DNA from 2 places in the Giesbergeria sinuosa genome. Region 2 is predicted to be linked to the other one. Evidence: riboswitches for the same ligand, from Rfam matches in the RefSeq annotation. Region 2 holds a riboswitch; the other holds the start of a gene.
The links. A riboswitch is a leader RNA that binds a small molecule or an ion and turns the genes downstream of it on or off. The one in region 2 is predicted to bind S-adenosylhomocysteine.
Positions count from the first base shown of each region.

Region 1: linked by a shared signal. The riboswitch ahead of metH (methionine synthase) and the one ahead of ahcY (adenosylhomocysteinase) in region 2 are both predicted to bind S-adenosylhomocysteine.

Region 1 is NZ_JBHSHJ010000005.1:110,883-115,296, forward strand. Features, by position in the region: gene ACFO6X_RS08440 (extracellular catalytic domain type 1 short-chain-length polyhydroxyalkanoate depolymerase) at 1-710, shown strand, start outside; gene ACFO6X_RS08445 (PACE efflux transporter) at 773-1,240, shown strand; gene ACFO6X_RS08450 (hypothetical protein) at 1,319-2,236, shown strand; S-adenosyl-L-homocysteine riboswitch at 2,318-2,419, shown strand; gene metH (methionine synthase) at 2,447-4,414, shown strand, end outside.
Region 2 is NZ_JBHSHJ010000012.1:37,160-41,573, reverse strand. Features, by position in the region: gene glyS (glycine--tRNA ligase subunit beta) at 1-976, shown strand, start outside; gene ACFO6X_RS13265 (hypothetical protein) at 990-1,610, shown strand; gene gmhB (D-glycero-beta-D-manno-heptose 1,7-bisphosphate 7-phosphatase) at 1,619-2,212, shown strand; S-adenosyl-L-homocysteine riboswitch at 2,219-2,299, shown strand; gene ahcY (adenosylhomocysteinase) at 2,376-3,809, shown strand; gene ACFO6X_RS13250 (TlyA family RNA methyltransferase) at 3,834-4,414, shown strand, end outside.

The DNA.
Region 1 (4,414 bases), on a different contig from region 2:
GCGTGTTGGTGCTCTACCCCGCCCAGTCGCCTTGGGCCAACCCCCAAGGCTGCTGGAACTGGTTTGACCCCCAACACCAGCGCCGAGGTACGGGTGAATTGGCGCTGTTGGTGGCTCTGGTGGACGATGTAGCCGCCCACCAGCAGCCCGTGGACAGGCGGCGCATCTATGTGGCGGGGCTGTCGGCGGGTGGTGCCATGGCGGCGCTGTTGGGCAGCGAATACCCAGACCTCTTTGCTGCCGTGGGCGTGCACTCCGGTTTGCAGGCCAGAGCTGCCCGCAACATAGAAGATGCCTTGCGGGCCATGAGCCACGGCCCGCAAACCGATCCAGCCCTCCTAGACGAAGGGCCGCACTTGCCCGTGATCGTCTTTCATGGCGACTCGGACGATACCGTGCATGTGCGCAATGGCGAATACCTGGTGGATGCCGTGTTGGCCGATGCCATGCGCCGGGGCGTACCACTGCAACGGTGCGCCTGCACCGGACAATCGGCAGGCGGGCAGTCTTACACCCGTACCGTGTATTGGGAAGGCCACCACGACCAGATGCCCGACCGGGTGCTGGTGGAGCACTGGCAACTGCATGGTGCGGGTCATGCGTGGGCTGGTGGCAGCCCCGAAGGCAGCTATACCGACCCGCTGGGGGTCAACGCCTCACAAGAAATGCTGCGCTTTTTTCTGCAACACCCACGGCTGCCACCCTGCTAAGGCCACGGCAGGCCACAGGCCTTGCTCCTGCACGGATACGCCAGCCTTGGTACATTGCCACCATGCATCCCCCCGCCCTGATTCCCGGCCTGTACGGCCTGCGCCGCCGCGTCGTTTATGTCACGTTGTATGAACTGATTGCCATTGTGGCGGCCACCATCGGGCTGATGTGGCTGTCAGATCAGGGGGCCGGCCATTCGGGCGTGGTAGCGGTGCTGGCCTCGGCCATTGCCGTGCTCTGGAACCTGCTGTTCAACACCCTGTTTGAACGCTGGGAGGCTCGCCAAACAGTGCGCGGGCGCAGCCTGCGCCGACGCATGGCCCATGCCATTGGTTTTGAGGGTGGGCTGGCACTGATTTTGATACCCGTGTTTGCCTGGTGGTTCAACGTCAGCCTCTGGCAGGCCTTGGTGATGGACTTCTGGATGGTGGTGTTCTTCTTGGTTTACACCTTCTGCTTCAACTGGGTGTTTGACCGCATTTTTGGGCTACCAGCATCGGCCTGTGCTGGGCCCATGCCGCAAGCCTGACGGCTTGCCAAGCCGTACCCACTGCACTACATTGAGAGCGACACTGAACCCATTCTGGGTGTGCGGGGGTGCTCTTTCATGCAACGCAAACTTCTCCCCTTGTTGTGCTGGGTCTGCCAAGCCATAGCGCAAGACGCAGAGCCACGGGTGGTGTTGCCCCTGCCCGCCTCGCAGGCACTGGTACACCAGCCGGGTTACCAAAGCGATTGCAAATTGAGCGGCAACTTGTGGATGCGTTCTGCTCCATGGGCAGGGCGGGGGCATCTGGTCTTGCAGGGGGCGCTGCATGAGTACCACGGTATGCCCATCTACACCATCCGCCACCAAGACAAAGACGGTGTGGGCTTGGTTGTCCAATACCAGCTCAAAGAGGATCGGGTTCGTTTCGACCGCATCTATGGTGTACGATTTTCGAGCGATGGGCATTTTCTGGATGTTCGTGCCATCCAGTTCGAGTCTGGTGACGATATAGGCACAGAAAACATCGTTTGGCGCAGCGATGAGGTGCGCCTCTTGAACAGCAAAGAGCGAGAAAATCTGCTGGAGATGATCAAGTTTTTGAGCCTAGGCCAAGTAGATGTTCTGACCGAGCGCAATGCTTGGCTGCATGTGTACCACCATGCAGGCGAGAGCCAATTCAAGGCCGAGACCTCCTGCAAATTGTCTAACCCAGACAAGAAAACCGAGCAAGATCCAGAGCAGGTGACTGGCCGGTTTTCGCTGCGGTCTGAAAGCGTAGGGTTGGTGCGTCTCCAAGGGCGCACCGCTGTGCTTACCCGGCTTCAATCGGTGTGCAATGTGCGCAACGGCGACCTGCTCCAAGAAACACGGGGCTGGATTGCCCGTGATTTGGTCTCTGGTCATCTAGTGGCTGGGTCTGTCGAGGTAGAGGACAGCAGTGGCAACCACTATGGCAGCAAATCCTTGGGCAAATTCCAGGTGCGTGGCCGCTGCACCATCAGTAGTCCCCCCAGCAATGGCACCACTGCACCCTGAGTGGTCTGTTGAATCACCAAGAATTTCTGCGTGGGGCCATGCCACCAGCGCAAAGCAAAAGCCACCCCGCTAAAATCGCCCGCGCCCAAGGAGCGTTGCAACGGCCAGCCACTCGGCGCCGTCAGGCTTGGGCACGCTGCTACTTACTGCCCACACCCTCTCCGGCAACCACGCTCGCCTGTTCCGGGTTCCATTGCACAGGTGCGACGTATGTCCGAATTGACCATCCCCCCCATGAAACTGTCTGGCCTGGAGCCTGTCTCTATCGGCCAAGGCACCTTGTTTGTCAACGTTGGTGAGCGCACCAACGTCACGGGCTCCAAAGCCTTTGCCCGCCTGATTTTGAACGGCCAGTTTGAACAAGCCTTGGCCGTGGCCCGCCAGCAGGTAGAAAACGGCGCACAAATCATCGATGTGAACATGGACGAGGCCATGCTCGACAGCAAAGCTGCGATGGTGCGCTTTTTGAATCTGATGGCCTCCGAGCCCGACATTGCCCGCCTGCCGGTGATGGTCGATAGCTCCAAATGGGAGGTGATTGAGGCCGGTCTGCGCTGCCTGCAAGGCAAAGGCATTGTCAACTCCATCAGCATGAAAGAGGGCGTAGAACCGTTCAAACAGCAAGCCAAGCTGGTGCGCCGCTATGGTGCCGCTGCGGTGGTGATGGCCTTTGACGAACAAGGCCAAGCCGACACCTTTGCCCGCAAGATTGAAATCTGTGAGCGTGCCTACCGCATCTTGGTGGATGAGGTGGGCTTTCCGCCCGAAGACATCATTTTTGACCCGAACATCTTTGCCGTCGCTACCGGCATCGAAGAGCACAACAACTACGCCGTGGACTTTATCGAGGCCACACGCTGGATCAAGCAGCACCTGCCCGGTGCCAAGGTCTCTGGCGGCGTCAGCAACGTCAGTTTTAGCTTCCGGGGCAATGACCCGGTGCGCGAGGCCATCCATACTGTGTTTTTGTACCACGCCATCCAAGCGGGCATGGACATGGGCATCGTCAATGCGGGCATGATTGGGGTCTATGACGACCTCGACCCTGAGCTGCGCCAGCGCGTAGAAGACGTGGTGCTCAACCGCCGCCCCGATGCGGGCGAGCGTTTGGTCGAGATTGCCGAAAACGCCAAGGGCGCTGCCCGTGACGACAGCAAAAAGCTAGAGTGGCGCGGCACGCCCGAAGCCCCTAAAACCGTGGGCGAGCGCCTGAGCCACGCCCTGGTGCATGGCATTACCGACTTCATCACCCAAGACACCGAAGAGGCCTACCGCGAAGTTCTGGCCCAAGGGGGCCGCCCACTGCATGTGATTGAAGGCCCACTGATGGATGGCATGAGCGTGGTGGGCGACCTGTTCGGCCAAGGAAAAATGTTCTTGCCACAGGTGGTCAAATCGGCGCGGGTCATGAAGCAAGCCGTAGCGCACCTGATTCCCTATATTGAAGAAGAAAAACGCCAAGACGAGCTGGCCGGGCGCGATGTGCGCACCAAAGGCAAAATCATCATGGCGACTGTGAAAGGCGATGTCCACGATATTGGCAAAAACATCGTCACCGTGGTTTTGCAGTGCAACAACTTTGAAGTGGTGAACATGGGCGTGATGGTGCCCTGCCACGAGATTTTGGCGCGGGCCAAAGCCGAAGGGGCCGACATCATTGGCCTGTCAGGTTTGATTACGCCCAGCCTGGAAGAAATGCAGTACGTGGCCGCCGAGATGCAAAAAGACGAGCATTTCCGCGTGAAAAAAATCCCGCTGCTGATTGGTGGCGCGACCACCAGCCGCGTGCATACCGCCGTCAAAATTGCCCCGCACTACGAAGGCCCAGTGGTGTATGTGCCCGATGCCTCGCGCAGCGTGGGCGTAGCGCAAAACCTGTTGGGTGATGGCGTGACGCAATTTGTGCAAGAGCTGCACACCGACTACGACAAGGTGCGCCAGCAGCACGCCAACAAAAAGCAAACCCCACTCTGGCCGTTGGCGAAAGCCCGGGCCAACGCGACTCCAGTCGATTGGAGCCACTACCAGCCCACCGTGCCGCGTGCCTTGGGCCGCCGGGTGTTTAAAAACTTTGATGTGGCCGAGCTGCTGCCGTTTATTGACTGGACACCGTTCTTCCAAACCTGGGACTTGGCTGGCCCGTACCCGGCCATTTTGCAAGATGAGGTGGTGGGCGAG
Region 2 (4,414 bases):
GCAGCGCGTGCGCGCCATTGCCCATGCCATTGCCCAAGCTTTGGGCGATGCCGCCCTGCCCCAGTGGATAGACCAAGCCGCCTTGTTGGCTAAAACCGACCTGGTGACCGACATGGTGGGCGAGTTCCCCGAACTGCAAGGCATTATGGGCCGCTACTATGCCCTCAACGATGGCTTGAGCACCGACGTGGCCGATGCCATTGAAGACCACTACAAGCCCCGTTTTGCCGGCGATACCTTGCCACGCAACACCACCGGCGTGGTGGTGGCGCTGGCCGACAAGCTCGAAACCTTGGTCGGTATGTTTGGCATTGGCAACCTGCCCACCGGCGACCGCGACCCGTTCGCGCTGCGCCGCCATGCCTTGGGCGTGATTCGCATGTTGGTGGAAAAAGACCTGCCGTTAGACTTGGGCACACTGCTGGCCAGCGCCGTTCCGGCCTTTGGCGACAAAATCCAAGACGCCACCCCGGCTCTGGCCGACTTTATCTATGACCGTCTGGCAGGCTCCTTGCGCGAGCAAGGCTACCGCGCCCAAGAGGTGGAAGCCGTGCTGGCCCTGCGCCCGCAACGTCTGGCCGAAGTCGCCAAGCGCCTCGAGGCTGTGCGCGCCTTTGCCGCCCTGCCCGAAGCCCCCGCTTTGGCCGCTGCCAACAAGCGCGTAGGCAACATTTTGAAGAAGGCCGGCGAAGTCGATGCCCATGTCAACCCGGCACTATTGCAAGAGCAAGCAGAACAAGACTTGTTTGCTGCCTTGCAACGCTTTGTGCCCGAGGCCAATGCGCAATTTGATGCGGGCGACTACACCACCAGCCTACAGACGCTGGCCGTGCTGCGCGCACCTGTCGATGCCTTCTTTGATGATGTGATGGTCAATGCAGAAGAGCTGGATCTGCGCCTGAACCGCCAAGGTCTGCTCAAAACCCTGCACGAAGCCATGAACCGCGTGGCCGACTTGTCACGTTTGGCCGCTTGAGGGCAAAACAGGCATGGCATTGACGGCACAGCAACGCATAGCATGGTGGCTGTTTGCGCCCCCTGCACTGTTGGCCGGATTGCGCTGGCTGTTGCAATGGCAAGAAGGGCGCGGCCCAACCATCACCGCGCTACCACTGTCACCCTTTGCTGGGGCGCAGCCCTTGTCGGCCATGCTCTGGCAGTTGGCTGGGCCATTGTTGGCCTTGCTGGTGCTAACGCTCGGCCTGTGGCTGGTGCGGCGGCGCTGGGGCTGGCACACCGTGCAACGCATGCTGTTGGGGTTGTGGGTTGCCGTTTGTTTGGTGGGCTGTGCAGCCTTGCTGTGGCGGCCCTACAACCTACAAGGCTTGCAACCCTTGGCCCCGGTGCAAGCACAAGTCTTGGGCAGCCATGCCAAACTTCCCAATCTGCGCAGCACCGGTGGCACCGAGCTGGTATTGCGCATCGCCAACCTAGAGCCTTTGCAACAGGTGCTGATCGACGATCCACAGGCGGCCCAATGGCAACCTGGGCAAACCACATTACTGTTGCAATGGGCGCAGGGACGCCATAGAGGCTTGTTTATCACGGGTTGGCAGGTGCTTGCCCCCACAGCGCCAGCAGCTACCACACCTGCGGCTTTGCTCCCATAATCTGGCCCATGAAACTCGCCATTCTTGACCGTGACGGCACCATCAACGCCTTGGGCGAGGATGAGTTCATCACGTCCCCTGCTGACTGGAAACCCCTGCCCGGCGCTTTGGATGCCATTGCCCGACTCAACCATGCGGGCTGGCATGTGGTAGTGGCTGCCAATCAGCCAGGGCTGGGGCGTGGCCTGTTCGACATGGTCACGCTCAATGCAGTGCATGCGGCCATGCACAAACAACTGGCCGCTGTAGGAGGGCGCATTGACGCGGTGTTTTATTGCCCCCACGCCCCCGATGAAGGTTGTCATTGCCGCAAACCCGCTCCGGGCCTGCTAGAGCAGATTTGCGAGCGTTATGGTGTCGACCCAGACAAAGTGTGCATTATTGGCAGTTGCTTGTCACACATGCAGGCAGGTGCCGCTGTGCATGGCATTCTGCACTTGGTTTGCACCGGCCAAGCCGCCGGAGTAGACCCCAGCGCACCGCTGCCCCCCGAATGGCCCGCCGGTGTCCAAACCCATACCAGCATGGTGGCGCTGGTGGATCATTTGCTGGCTCCCCCCAAACCCCCAGCCACCACTGTGCTGTCTGCCAACTCCGTATAATCGGCCACTTCCGAGGAGCGTTGCAGCGCCCCCAGCACAGCGGGGCGTGAGGCTCGGAACCCACCCTAGCAACGACGCTCATCCACTTCCGGTGCGGTGAGCTTTTCTTTTCTGCAATTTCCGTGTCGGCCAGTGGTTTGTTCACCCCTGTTTGGAGCCGCCCATGAATGCACCTTCTTCCACCTTTGCCAACGCCGATTGCGCGATTGCCGACATCACCTTGGCCGCTTGGGGCCACAAAGAAATTCGCATTGCCGAGACCGAAATGCCCGGCCTGATGGCCATCCGCGAAGAATTTGCCGCCAGCCAGCCCCTCAAGGGCGCGCGCATCACCGGTAGCTTGCACATGACCATTCAAACGGCGGTGCTGATTCAAACGTTGGAAGCACTGGGCGCACAAGTGCGTTGGGCCTCGTGCAACATCTTCAGCACCCAAGACCACGCCGCCGCTGCCATTGCCGATGGTGGTACGCCCGTGTTTGCTGTCAAAGGTGAATCGCTCAAAGACTACTGGGACTACACCCACCGCATTTTTGAGTTTGGCGCAGCCGGCACCCCCGGCGAAGGCCCGAACATGATTTTGGACGATGGCGGCGATGCCACCATGCTGATGCACTTGGGCCAGCGCGCCGAGAAAGACCTGTCCGTTTTGGACAAGCCCACCAGCGAAGAAGAAACCATCCTGTTTGCCGCCATCCGCGCCAAACTGGCGGTAGATGCCACTTGGTACACCCGTAAGTCGGCTGACATCATCGGCGTGACCGAAGAAACCACCACCGGCGTCCACCGCCTGAACGAGATGTCGGCCAAGGGCACGCTGCTGTTCCGCGCCATCAACGTCAACGACTCCGTCACCAAGAGCAAGTTTGACAACCTCTACGGCTGCCGCGAATCCTTGGTGGACGGCATCAAACGCGCCACCGATGTGATGATTGCCGGCAAAGTCGCCTGTGTGGCCGGTTATGGCGATGTGGGCAAGGGCAGCGCCCAAGCCCTGCGCGCCCTGAGCGCCCAAGTCTGGGTGACCGAGATTGACCCCATCAACGCCCTGCAAGCCGCGATGGAAGGCTACAAAGTGGTCACGATGGAATACGCCGCCGATAAGGCCGACATCTTCGTCACCACCACCGGCAACCGCGATGTGATTCGCCACGAACACATGGTGGCGATGAAAGACCAAGCCATCGTCTGCAACATCGGCCACTTTGACAACGAAATCGATGTGGCCTCGATTGAGCAATACGAGTGGGAAGAAATCAAGCCGCAGGTAGACCACATCAAGTTCCCCGATGGCAAGAAAATCATCCTGCTGGCCAAGGGCCGTTTGGTCAATTTGGGCTGCGCCACCGGCCACCCCAGCTTTGTCATGAGCGCCTCGTTTGCCAACCAAACCATCGCCCAAATTGAGCTGTTCACCAAGCCCGAGCAATACCAAGCCGGTAAGGTCTATGTGTTGCCCAAGCATTTGGACGAAAAAGTGGCCCGCCTGCACCTGAAAAAAGTGGGTGCCATGCTCACCGAGCTGACCGATGCCCAAGCCGCCTATATTGGCGTACCGAAAAACGGCCCCTACAAGGCCGACAGCTACCGCTACTAAGCCAACCAGAGAGTGTGACCCGCTATGCGTGCAGATGTTTTTTTGGTAGAAAAAGGCCATGCCGCCACGCGCTCGCAAGCGCAGCGGCTGATTGCAGCCGGGGTGGAGTGGCGCTTGTCGTCCTTTGCGCCGTGGCAAAAAGTGGCCAAAAACGGCGATGAAATCCCAGTCATGGCCGAGTTGCGGTTACTCGATAGCGCCGAGGCCAAATACATCTCGCGCGGTGGTCTCAAACTCGAAGGGGCGCTGGCCGCCACGGGCTTTTCCGTGGCCGGGCTGCGCTGCTTGGATGTAGGCCAAAGCACCGGCGGCTTTACCGATTGCCTGCTGCAACAAGGCGCAGCCCAAGTGATTGGCGTGGACGTGGGCCACGGCCAGTTGCATGAGCGCCTGCGCCAAGATGCGCGGGTGGTCTGTGTGGAAGGGCTGAACGCCCGCCACCTGACCGCCGAGAGCCTGCAAGCGGCCTGCGAATTGGCGCTGTCTGAAGTGGTGGAAGAAGACCCCGAAGACAACGACACCCAGCCCGTGGCCCCGTACAGCTGGATGCGCAATGGCGGTGTGGTCGATGAAGCCTACGACGACAGCGATGATGCCAAAGAGCA